One region of the Peribacillus phoenicis genome, then DNA from elsewhere that is predicted to be linked to it. Evidence: a T-box and tRNA genes for the amino acid it is inferred to sense, from the RefSeq annotation. Region 1 holds a T-box; the other holds one or more tRNA genes.
The links. The T-box of region 1 lies ahead of leuS (leucine--tRNA ligase). A T-box ahead of a tRNA ligase gene usually reads a tRNA of that ligase, here a tRNA-Leu.
Positions count from the first base shown of each region.

Region 2: it encodes a tRNA-Leu, which carries the amino acid that the T-box ahead of leuS (leucine--tRNA ligase) is inferred to sense. The anticodon was not compared.

Region 1 covers NZ_JBDFMF010000001.1:4,494,170-4,503,588, reverse strand. Annotated here, with positions in the region: gene mnmM (tRNA 5-(aminomethyl)-2-thiouridylate-methyltransferase MnmM) at 25-597, opposite strand; gene mnmL (tRNA modification radical SAM protein MnmL/YtqA) at 594-1,553, opposite strand; gene ABC374_RS22225 (SMI1/KNR4 family protein) at 1,722-2,228, shown strand; gene ABC374_RS22220 (DUF2524 family protein) at 2,324-2,587, shown strand; T-box leader at 2,742-2,973, shown strand; gene leuS (leucine--tRNA ligase) at 3,028-5,442, shown strand; gene ABC374_RS22210 (Ig-like domain-containing protein) at 5,777-8,938, shown strand; gene ABC374_RS22205 (DUF2712 domain-containing protein) at 9,194-9,419, shown strand, end outside.
Region 2 covers NZ_JBDFMF010000001.1:5,251,840-5,261,258, reverse strand. Annotated here, with positions in the region: gene mcsB (protein-arginine kinase McsB) at 1-216, opposite strand, end outside; gene mcsA (protein-arginine kinase activator protein McsA) at 213-764, opposite strand; gene ABC374_RS26100 (CtsR family transcriptional regulator) at 786-1,247, opposite strand; rRNA gene rrf (5S ribosomal RNA) at 1,594-1,709, opposite strand; rRNA gene ABC374_RS26090 (23S ribosomal RNA) at 1,774-4,706, opposite strand; rRNA gene ABC374_RS26085 (16S ribosomal RNA) at 4,883-6,433, opposite strand; tRNA gene ABC374_RS26080 (tRNA-Ala) at 6,592-6,667, opposite strand; tRNA gene ABC374_RS26075 (tRNA-Pro) at 6,678-6,754, opposite strand; tRNA gene ABC374_RS26070 (tRNA-Arg) at 6,765-6,841, opposite strand; tRNA gene ABC374_RS26065 (tRNA-Leu) at 6,851-6,939, opposite strand; tRNA gene ABC374_RS26060 (tRNA-Gly) at 6,952-7,026, opposite strand; tRNA gene ABC374_RS26055 (tRNA-Leu) at 7,032-7,113, opposite strand; tRNA gene ABC374_RS26050 (tRNA-Lys) at 7,123-7,198, opposite strand; tRNA gene ABC374_RS26045 (tRNA-Thr) at 7,241-7,316, opposite strand; tRNA gene ABC374_RS26040 (tRNA-Val) at 7,328-7,403, opposite strand; rRNA gene rrf (5S ribosomal RNA) at 7,414-7,529, opposite strand; rRNA gene ABC374_RS26030 (23S ribosomal RNA) at 7,594-9,419, opposite strand, start outside.

The sequences.
Region 1 (9,419 bases):
TCGAACAGAACGGTGTCAGATTTATCATCTCTTTTCAATCGCGACAATGAATGGCGGATTGTTTGATTGGTTGATGAACCCGTATTTCAGGATATGGGCTTTCTGTTGAGGGAAGTTCTGTACATAATCCATCAATGCATCCCGTTCTGCCGATCCCCCTGGATGACCATGGTAAATGACGAGGATGATGATGCCTTCAGGCGCCAGCAGTTCGAATAGCTGTTCAATGGCTGATATCGTCGTATCGGCTTGGGTGATGATTGATTTGTCACCGCCAGGAAGGTAGCCCAGGTTGAATATGGCACCCGTGACCTTTCCGGAATGCTCTTTCCCGATGTATTTGCTCAAATGTTGATGCCCATCGTGAATGAGGGTGCAGCACTCTTGTAAATTCTCGGCCTTTAGTTTCGCCGCTGTGGTTTGGATGGCTTCTTTCTGAATATCAAAACTATAGACATGCCCGTTTTCACCTGTAAGTCCTGCAAGAAAGACCGTATCAAAACTGTTGCCCATCGTGCAATCAATGGTTATATCCCCGGGATGGACCGCTTTTTCAAGCAGAATCCTGGCGAATGGCAAAATTCGGTCAAGTTTCATGATTGTACCTCCGTATGATGATTTTTTCCTTGCCAGCTGTTACGGCGTTTCAATTCGGCATCAATGGCATTCAAGACATCCCATTTATTGACGCTCCACATTGGACCGATCATCAAATCGATCGGACCGTCACCCGTAATGCGGTGAACAATCATTTCTGGGGGGATTATTTCCAGCTGGTCACATACCAGGCTGACATAATCGTCACGGTCAAGAAACTCGAGCAGGCCTTTTTCGTATTGTTTGACCATCGGTGTCCCTTTTAATAAATGAAGTAAATGGATCTTTATCCCCTGCACATCGAGTTTGGCAACTTCCCGGGCTGTTTCCAGCATCATGCCGTAATCTTCCTGAGGAAGGCCATTGATGATATGGGAGCATATGCGGATCCCATGTTTCCGCAGTTTATCGACGCCTTCTTTGTAGCAATCGAAGTCATGGGCACGGTTGATCATCGTCGCGGTCTTTTCATGAACTGTCTGGAGACCCAGCTCCACCCAAAGGTAGGTCCGTTCGTTCAATTCGGCTAAATACTCGACTACATCATCTGGAAGGCAATCCGGACGTGTCGCAATGGAGAGACCGACGACACCCTCCTGGGTCAATACACTTTCATATTTCTCGCGAAGTTCTTCCACTGGGGCATGCGTATTCGTGAACGCTTGGAAATAGGCCATATATTTTCCATCTTTCCATTTGTGATGCATCCGTTCGCTGATCTTCTTAAACTGGACGTCGAGGGGTTCAACCCTGTTGCCCGCAAAGTCACCAGAGCCTGAGGCACTGCAGAAGGTACAGCCGCCATGTGCGACGGTGCCATCACGGTTCGGGCAGTCAAAGCCGCCATCCAGGGCAACTTTAAAAACCTTATGTCCAAAATGTTCCCTCAGGTGGTAATTCCATGTATGATATCGTTTGTTATCCGTTGCATATATAAACGGGTTTGCCTGATTCAAATCAGCAACCTCCTAAATAAATTAAATCGCAACATATATTATACAACATTCTCGCAGCTAGGTCTTTTTTTGAAAAATAAGCGTATACTGTATACTTGAGGGCTAAACATTTTGCTGCTATTCCCAGTATATCTTTGAATGACTATATCCAATCGGGAGCTGATGGACATGACCGGTCAAGTTGAAGAAGCGATTAATCAAATGAAAAAGAAATTAGCCGAAAATAATCAGGTGATCGAAGAAAATGAAGATGGATTCATATACAAAGCCACTTGCACCTTCAATTCACCTGCTTCGGATGAACAAATTCATTCCTTTGAAAAGAAAACCGGACTGCTTCTGCCCGAGGATTATAAGGAGTTTTTAAAAATAACCAATGGATGCCGTCTGTTCGAAACACGAGAATCGGGCGGGGAAAATGATTTATACAGCCTGGATGATATTATTAATTACACATATGAAAATTCCTACGAGGGATGCTATAAAGTGGCCTGCATTTATCAAGATAATATCGTCATTGATGGGGAAGCCGTCGCTAAAGGCGATAAGGAGTATTTAATGGTAAAAGGCCATATCGATGATTTTGAAGAAGGCGAGAAACTCCACATGGGTTTTGCCGAATGGATTGAGCAATTCATTTCCCATCAAGGTGAAAAGTTTTGGGATAAAGGTTGATTGCTCAAAAAAAATGATAATCCACCCGTTATTTGCTCAAACTAGACAAGATGATTCCGAATCATCCAAATGAGACGCGAAGGAGAGGGTTTGAAATGGCAACCAGACAATCCGTCGATCATTTTTTAGAGCAATGTGAAGGTGCTCTCCATTTTGCAGAGTTTGAATTCAACGAGGCCTCACGGCAGGAGCATTATGATGATGAACAATTTCAAAATTCGCAAAGGTATATCGAAGAGGCTTTGACGGATATGGAACGATTGTATGCCAGTTCGAATGACCAGCAACGGGAAATGCTTTCGCGGATGAAGCAGCAGTTGAATCAATTGAGGAATGAAATGACTTTACTGCGACATTAAATGGAAGCAAGGGAGCTATGAATGAATAGCTCCCTTTTTTGCACGATTTTTCTTGAATTCGCATATATAAAGAAAAACCTGTCGATAATGTTTATGTACGGCTATTGCAATTATCGTTGAAATTGACTAGAATGTAATAAAATCCAATATTCTCATAAAGACTATGATGAGGAATAGTAACGGTTTAAACCAGTAAAGAGAGTTGACGGGTGGTGCAAGTCAACCTGGGATGGTCGTGAACTCGCCTTGGAGTCCCGGGTGTGAAGGTGAAAAGTAATGCCTGGCGTTTTAATCCATGTTACGGATATTTTAAGCTGGGCGGATTTTAGCTATCGCCAATGTGGGTGGTACCGCGGGAAGATATACATAATCCTCTCGTCCCTATTTTGGGATGAGGGGTTTTTTATTGTTTTTTTATACGGAAATTAGGAGGAAATCATATGAGTTTTGACCATAGGAGCATAGAAACGAAATGGCAAAAGTATTGGGAAGGCAATAAGACATTCAAGACAGGTGAAGAAAGCGGCAAACGTAAATTCTACGCGCTGGATATGTTCCCATATCCTTCAGGGGCAGGTCTTCATGTGGGGCACCCGGAAGGTTATACGGCAAGCGATATCCTGGCACGGATGAAACGGGCGCAGGGGTATAATGTATTGCATCCGATCGGCTGGGACGCTTTTGGACTTCCGGCAGAGCAATATGCGATCGATACGGGCAATGATCCAGCCGAATTCACGGAGCACAACATCAACACGTTCCGCCGCCAAATCAAAGCCCTAGGTTTTTCTTATGACTGGGATCGCGAAATAAACACGACAGATCCCGACTATTACAAATGGACGCAGTGGATCTTCTTGAAATTATATGAAAAGGGCCTTGCATATATTGATGAAGTTGCCGTTAACTGGTGTCCGGCACTTGGCACGGTATTGGCTAATGAAGAAGTCATCGATGGGAAAAGTGAGCGTGGAGGCCATCCGGTTGAGCGCCGCCCGATGAAACAGTGGATGCTTCGTATCACTGCGTATGCAGACCGCTTGATCGACGATTTGAACGATGTGGATTGGCCGGAAAACATCAAGGATATGCAGCGTAACTGGATTGGCCGTTCCGAGGGAGCGGAGGTTACATTCAATATTGATGGCTTTGATGATACATTCACGGTGTTCACGACTCGTCCGGATACGTTATTCGGTGCAACATATGCAGTATTGGCACCTGAACATCAGTTTGTAGATAAGATTACGTCGGCTGATCAAAGAGCGGCGGTTGAAGCCTATTTAGATGAAGTGAAACATAAAAGCGATTTGGAAAGAACAGACTTGGCCAAGGATAAATCAGGCGTGTTCACGGGGGCTTATGCCATTAACCCGGTAAATGGCGAAAAAATGCCGATCTGGATTGCCGATTACGTGTTGATCAGCTATGGAACAGGTGCAATCATGGCCGTTCCTGCCCATGATGAGCGTGATTATGAATTTGCAGTCAAGTTCGACTTGCCGATCAAGGAAGTCGTAGCTGGCGGAGATGTGACAAGTGAAGCATATACAGGCGATGGTCTTCATGTGAATTCGGAATTCCTTGATGGATTGAATAAAGAAGAAGGCATTTCGACCATGATCAAATGGCTGGAAGAAAAAGAAATCGGTACGAAGAAAATAACATACCGTCTTCGCGACTGGTTATTCAGCCGTCAGCGTTACTGGGGTGAACCGATTCCAATCATTCATTGGGAAGACGGCACGATGTCTGCAGTGAAGGAAGAAGATCTTCCCTTGATTTTACCGAAAGCTACGGATATCAAGCCTTCAGGTACAGGCGAATCACCACTTGCTAACATATCGGAATGGGTGAATGTAACGGATGAAAATGGACGAAAAGGGCGCCGTGAGACAAACACGATGCCACAGTGGGCAGGCAGCAGCTGGTACTTCCTTCGTTATATCGATCCGGACAACAAGGAAGCACTTGCAGATCCTGAAAAATTAAAAGAATGGATGCCGGTCGACATTTATATTGGCGGCGCTGAGCATGCGGTGCTTCACTTGCTTTACGCTCGTTTCTGGCATAAATTCCTGTACGATATCGGTGTCGTGCCAACGAAGGAGCCATTCCAAAACCTATTTAACCAAGGAATGATCCTTGGCGAGAATAATGAAAAAATGAGTAAATCAAAAGGGAATGTCGTGAACCCGGATGATATCGTTGAAAGCCATGGTGCCGATACACTTCGCATGTACGAAATGTTCATGGGGCCATTGGATGCTTCGATTGCTTGGTCCACAAACGGATTGGACGGTTCCCGCCGATTCCTTGACCGCATCTGGCGTTTATTAGTCAATGATGACGGTACGATCACAGATAAGATGACCGAAACGGATGACACGGGCAAGCTTGAAAAAGTCTATCATCAAACGGTTAAAAAAGTGACCGAGAACTATGAGGAATTGAAATTCAATACGGCGATATCACAATTGATGGTATTCATTAATGATGCTTATAAAGCGGAATCGCTTCCTAAAGTATATATCGAAGGCTTCGTAAAGCTGCTTGCACCGGTTGCACCGCACATCGCCGAGGAGCTTTGGTCTAAACTGGGCCATTCCGAGAGCATCACGTACGGAACATGGCCTGCTTTCGACGAAGCGAAGTTAGTGGATAACGAAGTCGAAATCGTCATCCAAATCAACGGAAAAGTCAAAGCGAAATTAATGGTGCCGACTGACACTACGAGAGAAAAACTGGAAGAAATCGCGATGGGTGATGATTCCATCAAAGAACAAATCGATGGAAAAACCATTCGTAAAGTGATTGCCGTACCAGGCAAATTAGTCAATATCGTCGCAAACTAAATAAATCGATTGGAAGCTGTCCCGCATATTTTTACTGCTGGGCAGCTTTTTTTTCGTGGGCAGGCAGAACTAGGGATTAGGTCATGTTAGGATTCTCACCGATTTAAATCTATTAGCGATCAATCTACCAATTGGACATCTACTATCGTCATGAGAGGAGCATCGGAACGCAAATATCTTGCTTAATTGGTTCATGAGAATCATTTTTTAGCTCTATGGCCATATATATCAAGCATTTGACATAAAAAAGGGAAAAAATTGGTTGATAAAATTTTACAGTGTGATAGTTTGGTATAGTACTGTTATTTTTTAACCAATTATTGGAGGGGAAACCGTGAAATTTAAGAATGTGAGTCGAATTACGGCGTGTGTACTTATTTTTACACTGATATTCAGCTTGATGGTTCCGCTAAATTCTCAAGCTGCAGCTGCAACGCCTATTGAAAATGTAAAAACGATTAAAAATGGGGACACTCTGGACGGAAAGTTTGAAAAACCGGATGTCCAATGGTACCAAATCAGTCCCACAACAGAAGAAGTACAAAAGTTTTCCCATATTGAGTTCGAAGTCAATTCGGACAAAGTCTTGAATATCTCCGTATATCAAGATAAAGAAAAAGCAGAAAAGGATGAGAGCAATTATATTGTCTCTTCTTATCCTGATGAAAAAGCTGTAGTCGATTTCCCATATGCTTGGGAAGGAACATATTATGTTAAAGTTGAATATTTCGGCGATACGGATGATGAGGGAAATCCCATCCCGGATGCAAAAAATGTAGCTGAATACTCCATCAATGCTCATTCAGTGACATTGCCGCCATCTGCCGGGGACGAAGGGGAAGAGCTTGAATCTTGCCCGGTTGAACTGAGTGTAAACGATAAGAAAACGGGAGAATCCATGTTGAAAACACTCCGCGTGTTTAGAGATGAAGTTCTCACGAAGTCGTCTGAGGGACGCACCCTTTCCTCTTTATACTATAAAGCTTCGCCATTCCTGGCCCTTCATCTTGCTGGTAATAAAAAAGCCAGGGAAGCCGTCTATGATCATTTAGTCGTCATTAAGGACCTGATTGATGATATTAATGAAAACGGAGCAAGCAGCACCGAAGACATTAACAAAGATCAGCAAAAAGCGATTAAAGAATTGTTCACTATGGCTGCAGATGCCGCACCGGCTGGATTGAAAAAGGATATGGACAGCCTGGCAAAGAAAATCGATCTTGATAATCTTGCAGGTGAGAAAATCGTCGATATCGCAAGCAAAGCGGGAATCGAACTTCCTGCTTCGAAAAATGTAAAGAACAAATATATCGTCAAACTTAAACCTGGGAAGTCATTAAGCGCTGTCCTAAGCGGAAAAGGATATGGAACATTATCGGCACCTAAGCAACAAGAGGTTCTGTATGATGATATGTATGTTGTAGAGTTAAAGAACCAAGCTAAAATGAGCACAGCAGCTCTATCCAGTATCGAAAAACTTCCGGAAGTGGAATATATCGAGCCGGTAAAAACGTACAAAGCACTTTCTGCCGACATACAATCACCGTATCAATGGTCTTTAAATAACGCCGGGGGCGATGAAGGCATAAAGGGAGCGGACATCGATAACGAAAAACTGCAGAACCTTATTAAGAAACGTAATTTAAAAGATACATTGGTAGCGGTTATCGACACAGGTGTCGATGATTCACTGGCGGATTTACAAGGTATTGTTGAAATGAAGGATGGTAAGAATTTCATTGATAAGAAAGAAAAAGCAATCGATGACAATGGCCATGGTACACATGTATCCGGAATCATCGCTGCAAAAGCAGATAATGGTTATTCCATGCAAGGAATCAATCCAGTAGCTAAAATCTTGCCTGTAAAGGTCTTGGACTCTTCAGGATATGGAGATAATGAGAAAATTGCACTAGGCATTAAATATGCCGTGGAACATGGAGCAAAGGTGATAAACCTTAGCTTGGGCGGAGAATATAGCAGGACGATTGAACACGCCTTGAAAGATGCAGCCGCCAAGAATGTAATGGTTGTCGTAGCAAGCGGTAATGATGGGATGGAGGGTCTTTCTTATCCTGCATCATCTAAATACGCCATATCCGTTGGCGCAACCAATGCCCTTGATTTAGTATCCGATTATTCCAATTATGGATCGAAATTGGACATGGTCGCTCCAGGGACAGGAATCCCGAGCCTTGTGCCTAATGGGAATGTTACCTACATGGATGGTACATCAATGGCAGCTCCCCATGTTGCGGCAGCTACAGCTTTGTTATTATCCGGAAACCCTGGGTTGAAAGTGAATGAGGTAAGGGAAATCCTGCATGAGACATCGGAATATGTCGCTTTTGAAGAAGAAGATAATGTAAAAGACCCTTATGAGGACTATCAACCTGAAGATGGAGAAATCATAATACCAGAAGTAGAACTGCCTGTCGGAAAAGATTTAGTATCTGGATATGGAAGGCTGAATGCGTACAGTGCAATTAGTGCAGTGGATTTACAAGCTAAAGTCAATCTTGTGATGGATACGCAAACAAAACTGACTGGTTCAGCTAAAAAAGGTTCAGTAATCGAAGTGAAAAGCGGAAACAAAACGCTCGGTAAAGGAACGGCGGCAGCTAACGGAACGTTCACCGTTACGATTCCGGTTCAAAAAGCTGCGCAGCAGCTTACTGTGAATATCTCTGATTCTTCCAAACTAGCAGTATCTTCAATCAAAGTATTCGTGAATAAGGGTGCAACCCCTAACAAGCCAACTGTTAAAGCTTTAAGTGACAAAGATACGTATGTAACGGGTCAATCGCAAGCGGAAATGAAAATCACGATCAAAAATAGCGCAAAAAAAGTGATTGGTTCAGGTAACACGGACAGCAAAGGGAATTTCAAAGTGAAAATCAGCAAGCAAAAGGCCGGCACTAAACTTTCAGTCACAGCTACAGACTTAGCAAAACGTGAAAGCAAGGCGGCAACCGTGACTGTTCTCGATAAAACAGCTCCAGATGCACCGAAAGTGAATGAAGTAAGCGACAAAGCTACTACCGTAACAGGTAAAGCGGAAATCGGTTCAACCGTTACCGCGAAGCACAGCAATAAAAACATCGGAACGGCAAAAGCTGATGGTAAGGGGAGCTTCTCCATCAAGATCAGTAAGAAAAAAGCAGGCTCCGCATTATACGTCTCAGCAAAAGACAAAGCGGGCAATACAGGAAAAGCAGCAAAAGTAACGGTTAAAGATAAAACGGCTCCAGGTGCACCGAAAGTGAATGAAGTAAACGATAAAGCAACAAAATTAACAGGTAAAGCGGAAATCGGTTCAACCGTTACCGTGAAGTACAGTAATAAAAACATCGGAACGGCAAAAGCTGATGGTAAGGGGAACTTCTCCATCAAAATCAGCAAGAAAAAAGCAGGCTCCGCATTATACGTCTCAGCAAATGACAAAGCGGGCAATACAGGAAAAGCAACAAAAGTAACGGTTAAAAAATCCAAATAAATAGTAGGTGAAGGCCGTTTAACTACATGTTAAACGGCCTTTTTTTGTGTGGAAACGAATTAAAACACCGCTCCTCATCGGCGGTGTTTTTGCTATGAGCGTGCCTTTTTCCGAGCTGTAATGCTAGAAAATGATTTATCATGTGCATTTTCTTCATGATGTCAGATTTGGGATGACCCATTTTAATTCTGAAACTTCACATACTTGCCGTTCATATATCATTAATCTGTTCAAAAATAAATTTCAGGAGAACATATGATGAAAAAAAGAAAGGGAAGAGTAATAGCATTATGTACTATTTTAGCTTGCTCAATCGGGTTAGGAACGCTTTCAGTTGAAGCTGGGAATGAGAATTCGGTATATTCCTTTAAGATTAAGAAAGAGCAAGGCAACGAATATACACGTACAAAGTATCGCCAAACAACTACAGAACGGAATACATGGAAGGTGAGAATGTATCATTCACAAGAAGGTACAAATA
Region 2 (9,419 bases), 760 kb from region 1:
CAGTTTCCCAATCTCTGGAGTCACTTCCTCTTCACTTCTTTTTTTGACCAATTCAATTATTTTTTTAGCTTCTTCGTTAGAAAAGGAGGTTGGGAAGGTAAAGTCTTTGAAATTCCTGGCCAGCCGAATCCGCGAACTCAATACAATATCGATTTCCGGCCCTTCGGCACTCATCCAGGAACTCAAAGCGTTTTCTACAAACTTTTCCAAGCTCATAATTCCTCGCCTCCCTCTTGGGCTTCATACCTTTTTTCAAGGGAACGTACCTTATCTCTTACCTCTGCCGCTTTCTCGAATTCCTCTTGATCAATGTGGGCCTTTAAAACTTCTTTCAAATCTGAAATTTGCTTTCGAAGATAGATGGTGCCACCGATCCTTTTTGGAATTTTCCCTATATGTGCTGTATTGCCGCTATGAACTCTCTTTAAAATGGGATTTAACTGTTCATTGAACGTTTTATAACATTCGGCACAGCCAAACTTGCCAATATGGACAAATTCTTTATAAGATCGATGACAATGCGGACAACGCCTCTCTTCCGTTTTAGGAAATGCATTTGCCTTCGTCTGTTGAATATTCGACTCCATATTCAACAATCCTGCTAATAAATTATTTATTGAAAAACCAGGTCCGCCTGCATCCATGAATATTTCGCCTTTTTCCTGAGCACATTTCTCACAAATCATGACTTCAGTCTTTTTTCCATTGATGATTTTGGTGAAGTGCAGGGTAGCAGGCCTTTGATGACATTCTTGGCAAATCAACGTTCATCACCTCTGCCAGTTTCATTTATATTTTAAAGTCGTAAGCATCGCAGTTAAAATTCTTGCCCTAAGTTCATCTCGGTCAGGTAGGTCGATATAAATCACCGATCTATCTATGACGCTCATCATTATCTTTGCTTCTCTTTCATTAATGACGTCTTCATTCATCAGCCGTGAAATTACTCCTTCAGCCATCGATTGAGTTACCCTGGAACCAATAAGCGATAATAATTGGTTGATAAGTTGCACGGAATCCTGTGATTCCACCTTCATGATGCGTATATAACCGCCGCCCCCACGCTTACTCTCTACAACATAACCTCTCTCGATGGTAAACCTGGTATTGATTACGTAATTAATTTGAGAAGGAACACACTGAAATTTATCTGCTATTTCACTTCTTTTAATCTCCAAGATATCTTTTTGACTTATTTCAAGTACTTGCTTCAAATAAGTTTCGATAACATCAGATATGTTTCTCACTCAGCCTCCTCCATTCTGACTTTGACTATATTTGACTATTATTATACAAGGAAAAATGCATTTTGCAACTTAAACGCACTTTCTTTCTGTAATATCCATTTTCTCCAAATTATATGTAGTTACATACCCCATTGAACATTAAAGTTGAAATATCTTACATTAATACCCTAAAAAGATAAATGCAAAACCTGCTATTTTTTCCTTCTCCTTAAGGTTTCACAACTTAAATTCTGCCCAATTCCCAGCTCACCAAAAATAAGGCCAGCCCATGCTGTCACTGAAATAAAAAACTTTTTTAATTACGAACATCAAAAAAGACCAGCCGGATGGCTGATCTTAATAAATGGCTTGGCGGCGTCCTACTCTCACAGGGGGAAACCCCCAACTACCATCGGCGCTGAAGAGCTTAACTGCCGTGTTCGGAATGGGAACGGGTGTGACCTCTTCGCTATCGCCACCAAACATATGAGGAACGTTGTTCCTTCAAAACTAGATAATAAGAAGGTATTTCATTTTTTAAAAAGCGTTGGTTAAGTCCTCGATCTATTAGTATCAGTCAGCTCCACATGTCACCATGCTTCCACCTCTGACCTATCAACCTGATCATCTTTCAGGGATCTTACTAGCTTGCGCCATGGGAAATCTCATCTTGAGGGGGGCTTCATGCTTAGATGCTTTCAGCACTTATCCCGTCCGCACGTAGCTACCCAGCTATGCCTTTGGCAAGACAACTGGTACACCAGCGGTGCGTCCATCCCGGTCCTCTCGTACTAAGGACAGCTCCTCTCAAATTTCCTGCGCCCGCGACGGATAGGGACCGAACTGTCTCACGACGTTCTGAACCCAGCTCGCGTACCGCTTTAATGGGCGAACAGCCCAACCCTTGGGACCGACTACAGCCCCAGGATGCGATGAGCCGACATCGAGGTGCCAAACCTCCCCGTCGATGTGGACTCTTGGGGGAGATAAGCCTGTTATCCCCGGGGTAGCTTTTATCCGTTGAGCGATGGCCCTTCCATGCGGAACCACCGGATCACTAAGCCCGACTTTCGTCCCTGCTCGACTTGTAGGTCTCGCAGTCAAGCTCCCTTGTGCCTTTACACTCTACGAATGATTTCCAACCATTCTGAGGGAACCTTTGGGCGCCTCCGTTACTCTTTAGGAGGCGACCGCCCCAGTCAAACTGCCCACCTGACACTGTCTCCCACCCCGATAAGGGGCGCGGGTTAGAATTTCAATACAGCCAGGGTAGTATCCCACCAACGCCTCCACCGAAGCTGGCGCTCCGGCTTCTCAGGCTCCTACCTATCCTGTACAAGCTGTACCAAAATTCAATATCAGGCTGCAGTAAAGCTCCACGGGGTCTTTCCGTCCTGTCGCGGGTAACCTGCATCTTCACAGGTACTATAATTTCACCGAGTCTCTCGTTGAGACAGTGCCCAGATCGTTACACCTTTCGTGCGGGTCGGAACTTACCCGACAAGGAATTTCGCTACCTTAGGACCGTTATAGTTACGGCCGCCGTTTACTGGGGCTTCGGTTCAAAGCTTCGCTTGCGCTAACCTCTCCCCTTAACCTTCCAGCACCGGGCAGGTGTCAGCCCCTATACTTCGCCTTGCGGCTTCGCAGAGACCTGTGTTTTTGCTAAACAGTCGCCTGGGCCTATTCACTGCGGCTTTTCTGGGCTATTCACCCTAAAAAGCAACCCTTCTCCCGAAGTTACGGGGTCATTTTGCCGAGTTCCTTAACGAGAGTTCTCTCGCACACCTTAGGATTCTCTCCTCGCCTACCTGTGTCGGTTTGCGGTACGGGCACCTTACATCTCACTAGAGGCTTTTCTTGGCAGCGTGGAATCAGGAACTTCGGTACTATATTTCCCTCGCCATCACAGCTCCGCCTTAATGGAAACGGGATTTGCCTCGTTTCCGGCCTAACTGCTTGGACGCGCATATCCAACAGCGCGCTTACCCTATCCTTCTGCGTCCCCCCATCGTTCAAACGATGTATAGGTGGTACAGGAATATCAACCTGTTGTCCATCGCCTACGCCTTTCGGCCTCGGCTTAGGTCCCGACTAACCCTGAGCGGACGAGCCTTCCTCAGGAAACCTTAGGCATTCGGTGGAAGGGATTCTCACCCTTCTTTCGCTACTCATACCGGCATTCTCACTTCTAAGCGCTCCACCAGTCCTTCCGGTCTGACTTCAACGCCCTTAGAACGCTCTCCTACCATCGACACCATACGGTGTCAATCCACAGCTTCGGTGATACGTTTAGCCCCGGTACATTTTCGGCGCGGAGTCACTCGACCAGTGAGCTATTACGCACTCTTTAAATGGTGGCTGCTTCTAAGCCAACATCCTGGTTGTCTAAGCAACTCCACATCCTTTTCCACTTAACGTATACTTTGGGACCTTAGCTGGTGGTCTGGGCTGTTTCCCTTTCGACTACGGATCTTATCACTCGCAGTCTGACTCCCAAGAATAAGTATTTGGCATTCGGAGTTTGACTGAATTCGGTAACCCGTTGGGGGCCCCTAGTCCAATCAGTGCTCTACCTCCAATACTCTCATCTTGAGGCTAGCCCTAAAGCTATTTCGGAGAGAACCAGCTATCTCCAGGTTCGATTGGAATTTCTCCGCTACCCACACCTCATCCCCGCACTTTTCAACGTGCGTGGGTTCGGGCCTCCATTCAGTGTTACCTGAACTTCACCCTGGACATGGGTAGATCACCTGGTTTCGGGTCTACGACCTCATACTCATTCGCCCTATTCAGACTCGCTTTCGCTGCGGCTCCGTCTCATCAACTTAACCTCGCATGAAATCGTAACTCGCCGGTTCATTCTACAAAAGGCACGCCATTACCCATTAACGGGCTTTGACTACTTGTAGGCACACGGTTTCAGGATCTATTTCACTCCCCTTCCGGGGTGCTTTTCACCTTTCCCTCACGGTACTGGTTCACTATCGGTCACTAGGGAGTATTTAGCCTTGGGAGATGGTCCTCCCTGCTTCCGACGGGATTTCTCGTGTCCCGCCGTACTCAGGATCCACTCAGGAGGGAACGAAGTTTCAACTACAGGGTTTTTACCTTCTTCGACGGATCTTTCCAGATCGCTTCATTTACCCCGTTCCTTTGTAACTCCATGTTGAGTGTCCTACAACCCCAAGAGGCAAGCCTCTTGGTTTGGGCTAATTCCGTTTCGCTCGCCGCTACTCAGGAAATCGCGTTTGCTTTCTCTTCCTCCGGGTACTTAGATGTTTCAGTTCCCCGGGTCTGCCTTCAGTACCCTATGTATTCAGGTAAAGATACTGTTCCATTACGAACAGTGGGTTTCCCCATTCGGAAATCTCCGGATCAAAGCTTACTTACAGCTCCCCGAAGCATATCGGTGTTAGTCCCGTCCTTCATCGGCTCCTAGTGCCAAGGCATCCACCGTGCGCCCTTTCTAACTTAACCGTTAAAAAAGATCTTACAGATGCTTTGAAAAAAATTAATTGCCTTCTATCTATTATCTAGTTTTCAAGGAACAAAGCAGAAAGAATCCATCACATCGTGATGACTGTCTTTCCTATTTGAATGAATTACTCATTCAAAACTGAACAAAACAAAAGCGCTCTCGTAATTATCCTTAGAAAGGAGGTGATCCAGCCGCACCTTCCGATACGGCTACCTTGTTACGACTTCACCCCAATCATCTGTCCCACCTTAGGCGGCTGGCTCCATGAAGGTTACCTCACCGACTTCGGGTGTTACAAACTCTCGTGGTGTGACGGGCGGTGTGTACAAGGCCCGGGAACGTATTCACCGCGGCATGCTGATCCGCGATTACTAGCGATTCCGGCTTCATGCAGGCGAGTTGCAGCCTGCAATCCGAACTGAGAATGGCTTTATGGGATTCGCTTACCTTCGCAGGTTTGCAGCCCTTTGTACCATCCATTGTAGCACGTGTGTAGCCCAGGTCATAAGGGGCATGATGATTTGACGTCATCCCCACCTTCCTCCGGTTTGTCACCGGCAGTCACCTTAGAGTGCCCAACTGAATGCTGGCAACTAAGATCAAGGGTTGCGCTCGTTGCGGGACTTAACCCAACATCTCACGACACGAGCTGACGACAACCATGCACCACCTGTCACTCTGTCCCCCGAAGGGGAAAGCCCTATCTCTAGGGTTGTCAGAGGATGTCAAGACCTGGTAAGGTTCTTCGCGTTGCTTCGAATTAAACCACATGCTCCACCGCTTGTGCGGGCCCCCGTCAATTCCTTTGAGTTTCAGCCTTGCGGCCGTACTCCCCAGGCGGAGTGCTTAATGCGTTAGCTGCAGCACTAAAGGGCGGAAACCCTCTAACACTTAGCACTCATCGTTTACGGCGTGGACTACCAGGGTATCTAATCCTGTTTGCTCCCCACGCTTTCGCGCCTCAGTGTCAGTTACAGACCAGAAAGTCGCCTTCGCCACTGGTGTTCCTCCAAATCTCTACGCATTTCACCGCTACACTTGGAATTCCACTTTCCTCTTCTGCACTCAAGTTCCCCAGTTTCCAATGACCCTCCACGGTTGAGCCGTGGGCTTTCACATCAGACTTAAGGAACCACCTGCGCGCGCTTTACGCCCAATAATTCCGGACAACGCTTGCCACCTACGTATTACCGCGGCTGCTGGCACGTAGTTAGCCGTGGCTTTCTGGTTAGGTACCGTCAAGGTACCAGCAGTTACTCTGGTACTTGTTCTTCCCTAACAACAGAACTTTACGACCCGAAGGCCTTCTTCGTTCACGCGGCGTTGCTCCGTCAGACTTTCGTCCATTGCGGAAGATTCCCTACTGCTGCCTCCCGTAGGAGTCTGGGCCGTGTCTCAGTCCCAGTGTGGCCGATCACCCTCTCAGGTCGGCTACGCATCGTCGCCTTGGTGAGCCATTACCTCACCAACTAGCTAATGCGCCGCGGGCCCATCTATAAGTGACAGCGTAAACCGTCTTTCCATCTTCTCTCATGCGAGAAAAGAACGTATCCGGTATTAGCTCCGGTTTCCCGAAGTTATCCCAGTCTTATAGGCAGGTTGCCCACGTGTTACTCACCCGTCCGCCGCTAATCTCAGGGAGCAAGCTCCCATCGATTCGCTCGACTTGCATGTATTAGGCACGCCGCCAGCGTTCGTCCTGAGCCAGGATCAAACTCTCCGAAGAAATGTTTGACTTGCTCATTTGCTTTTTTGATAGTGTGTGCTCACTTAAAATTTAACGTTGGCGCTTTGTTTTGTTCAGTTTTCAAAGAGCAATTTGACTCTTCTTAAAGAATCAACTTTCATATCATAACAAACCCAAAACGGCTTGTCAAGTTTTTTTGGTGGAGCCTAGCGGGATCGAACCGCTGACCTCCTGCGTGCAAGGCAGGCGCTCTCCCAGCTGAGCTAAGGCCCCGAAAAAATAATGGTCGGGAAGACAGGATTCGAACCTGCGACCCCTTGGTCCCAAACCAAGTGCTCTACCAAGCTGAGCTACTTCCCGAAAAAAAATATGGTGCGCCCGGCGGGAGTCGAACCTACAACCTTCTGATTCGTAGTCAGATGCTCTATCCAATTGAGCTACGGGCGCATATTAAGATGGTGCCGAGGACCGGAATCGAACCGGTACGGTAGTCACCTACCGCAGGATTTTAAGTCCTGTGCGTCTGCCAGTTCCGCCACCCCGGCATAAATAAATAGTGGAGCGGAAGACGGGATTCGAACCCGCGACCCCAACCTTGGCAAGGTTGTATTCTACCACTGAACTACTTCCGCGAACATGCGGGTGAAGGGACTTGAACCCCCACGCCTTGCGGCGCCAGATCCTAAGTCTGGTGCGTCTGCCAATTCCGCCACACCCGCATAATAAAATGGTGAGCCATGAAGGATTCGAACCTTCGACCCTCTGATTAAAAGTCAGATGCTCTACCAACTGAGCTAATGGCTCATATAAACTATTTATATATGCTATATCAAGCTTGTATGAAAATGGTGCCGGCAAGAGGACTTGAACCCCCAACCTACTGATTACAAGTCAGTTGCTCTACCAGTTGAGCTACACCGGCAAGTGTAAAAATGGTGGAGGATGACGGGATCGAACCGCCGACCCTCTGCTTGTAAGGCAGATGCTCTCCCAGCTGAGCTAATCCTCCATATATAACTGCTTGGCGGCGTCCTACTCTCACAGGGGGAAACCCCCAACTACCATCGGCGCTGAAGAGCTTAACTGCCGTGTTCGGAATGGGAACGGGTGTGACCTCTTCGCTATCGCCACCAAACATATAAGGAACGTTGTTCCTTCAAAACTAGATAATAAGAAGGTATTTCATTTTTTTAAAAGCGTTGGTTAAGTCCTCGATCTATTAGTATCAGTCAGCTCCACATGTCGCCACGCTTCCACCTCTGACCTATCAACCTGATCATCTTTCAGGGATCTTACTAGCTTGCGCCATGGGAAATCTCATCTTGAGGGGGGCTTCATGCTTAGATGCTTTCAGCACTTATCCCGTCCGCACGTAGCTACCCAGCTATGCCTTTGGCAAGACAACTGGTACACCAGCGGTGCGTCCATCCCGGTCCTCTCGTACTAAGGACAGCTCCTCTCAAATTTCCTGCGCCCGCGACGGATAGGGACCGAACTGTCTCACGACGTTCTGAACCCAGCTCGCGTACCGCTTTAATGGGCGAACAGCCCAACCCTTGGGACCGACTACAGCCCCAGGATGCGATGAGCCGACATCGAGGTGCCAAACCTCCCCGTCGATGTGGACTCTTGGGGGAGATAAGCCTGTTATCCCCGGGGTAGCTTTTATCCGTTGAGCGATGGCCCTTCCATGCGGAACCACCGGATCACTAAGCCCGACTTTCGTCCCTGCTCGACTTGTAGGTCTCGCAGTCAAGCTCCCTTGTGCCTTTACACTCTACGAATGATTTCCAACCATTCTGAGGGAACCTTTGGGCGCCTCCGTTACTCTTTAGGAGGCGACCGCCCCAGTCAAACTGCCCACCTGACACTGTCTCCCACCCCGATAAGGGGCGCGGGTTAGAATTTCAATACAGCCAGGGTAGTATCCCACCAACGCCTCCACCGAAGCTGGCGCTCCGGCTTCTCAGGCTCCTACCTATCCTGTACAAGCTGTACCAAAATTCAATATCAGGCTGCAGTAAAGCTCCACGGGGTCTTTCCGTCCTGTCGCGGGTAACCTGCATCTTCACAGGTACTATAATTTCACCGAGTCTCTCGTTGAGACAGTGCCCAGATCGTTACACCTTTCGTGCGGGTCGGAACTTACCCGACAAGGAATTTCGCTACCTTAGGACCGTTATAGTTACGGCCGCCGTTTACTGGGGCTTCGGTTCAAAGCTTCGCTTGCGCTAACCTCTCCCCTTAACCTTCCAGCACCGGGCAGGTGTCAGCCCCTATACTTCGCCTTGCGGCTTCGCAGAGACCTGTGTTTTTGCTAAACAGTCGCCTGGGCCTATTCACTGCGGCTTTTCTGGGCTATTCACCCTAAAAAGCACCCCTTCTCCCGAAGTTACGGGGTCATTTTGCCGAGTTCCTTAACGAGAGTTCTCTCGCACACCTTAGGATTCTCTCCTCGCCTACCTGTGTCGGTTTGCGGTACGGGCACCTTACATCTCACTAGAGGCTTTTCTTGGCAGCGTGGAATCAGGAACTTCGGTACTATATTTCCCTCGCCATCACAGCTCCGCCTTAATGGAAACGGGATTTGCCTCGTTTCCGGCCTAACTGCTTGGACGCGCATATCCAACAGCGCGCTTACCCTATCCTTCTGCGTCCCCCCATCGTTCAAACGATGTATAGGTGGTACAGGAATATCAACCTGTTGTCCATCGCCTACGCCTTTCGGCCTCGGCTTAGGTCCCGACTAACCCTGAGCGGACGAGCCTTCCTCAGGAAACCTTAGGCATTCGGTGGAAGGGATTCTCACCCTTCTTTCGCTACTCATACCGGCATTCTCACTTCTAAGCGCTCCACCAGTCCTTCCGGTCTGACTTCAACGCCCTTAGAACGCTCTCCTACCATCGACACCATACGGTGTCAATCCACAGCTTCGGTGATACGTTTAGCCCCGGTACATTTTCGGCGCGGAGTCACTCGACCAGTGAGCTATTACGCACTCTTTAAATGGTGGCTGCTTCTAAGC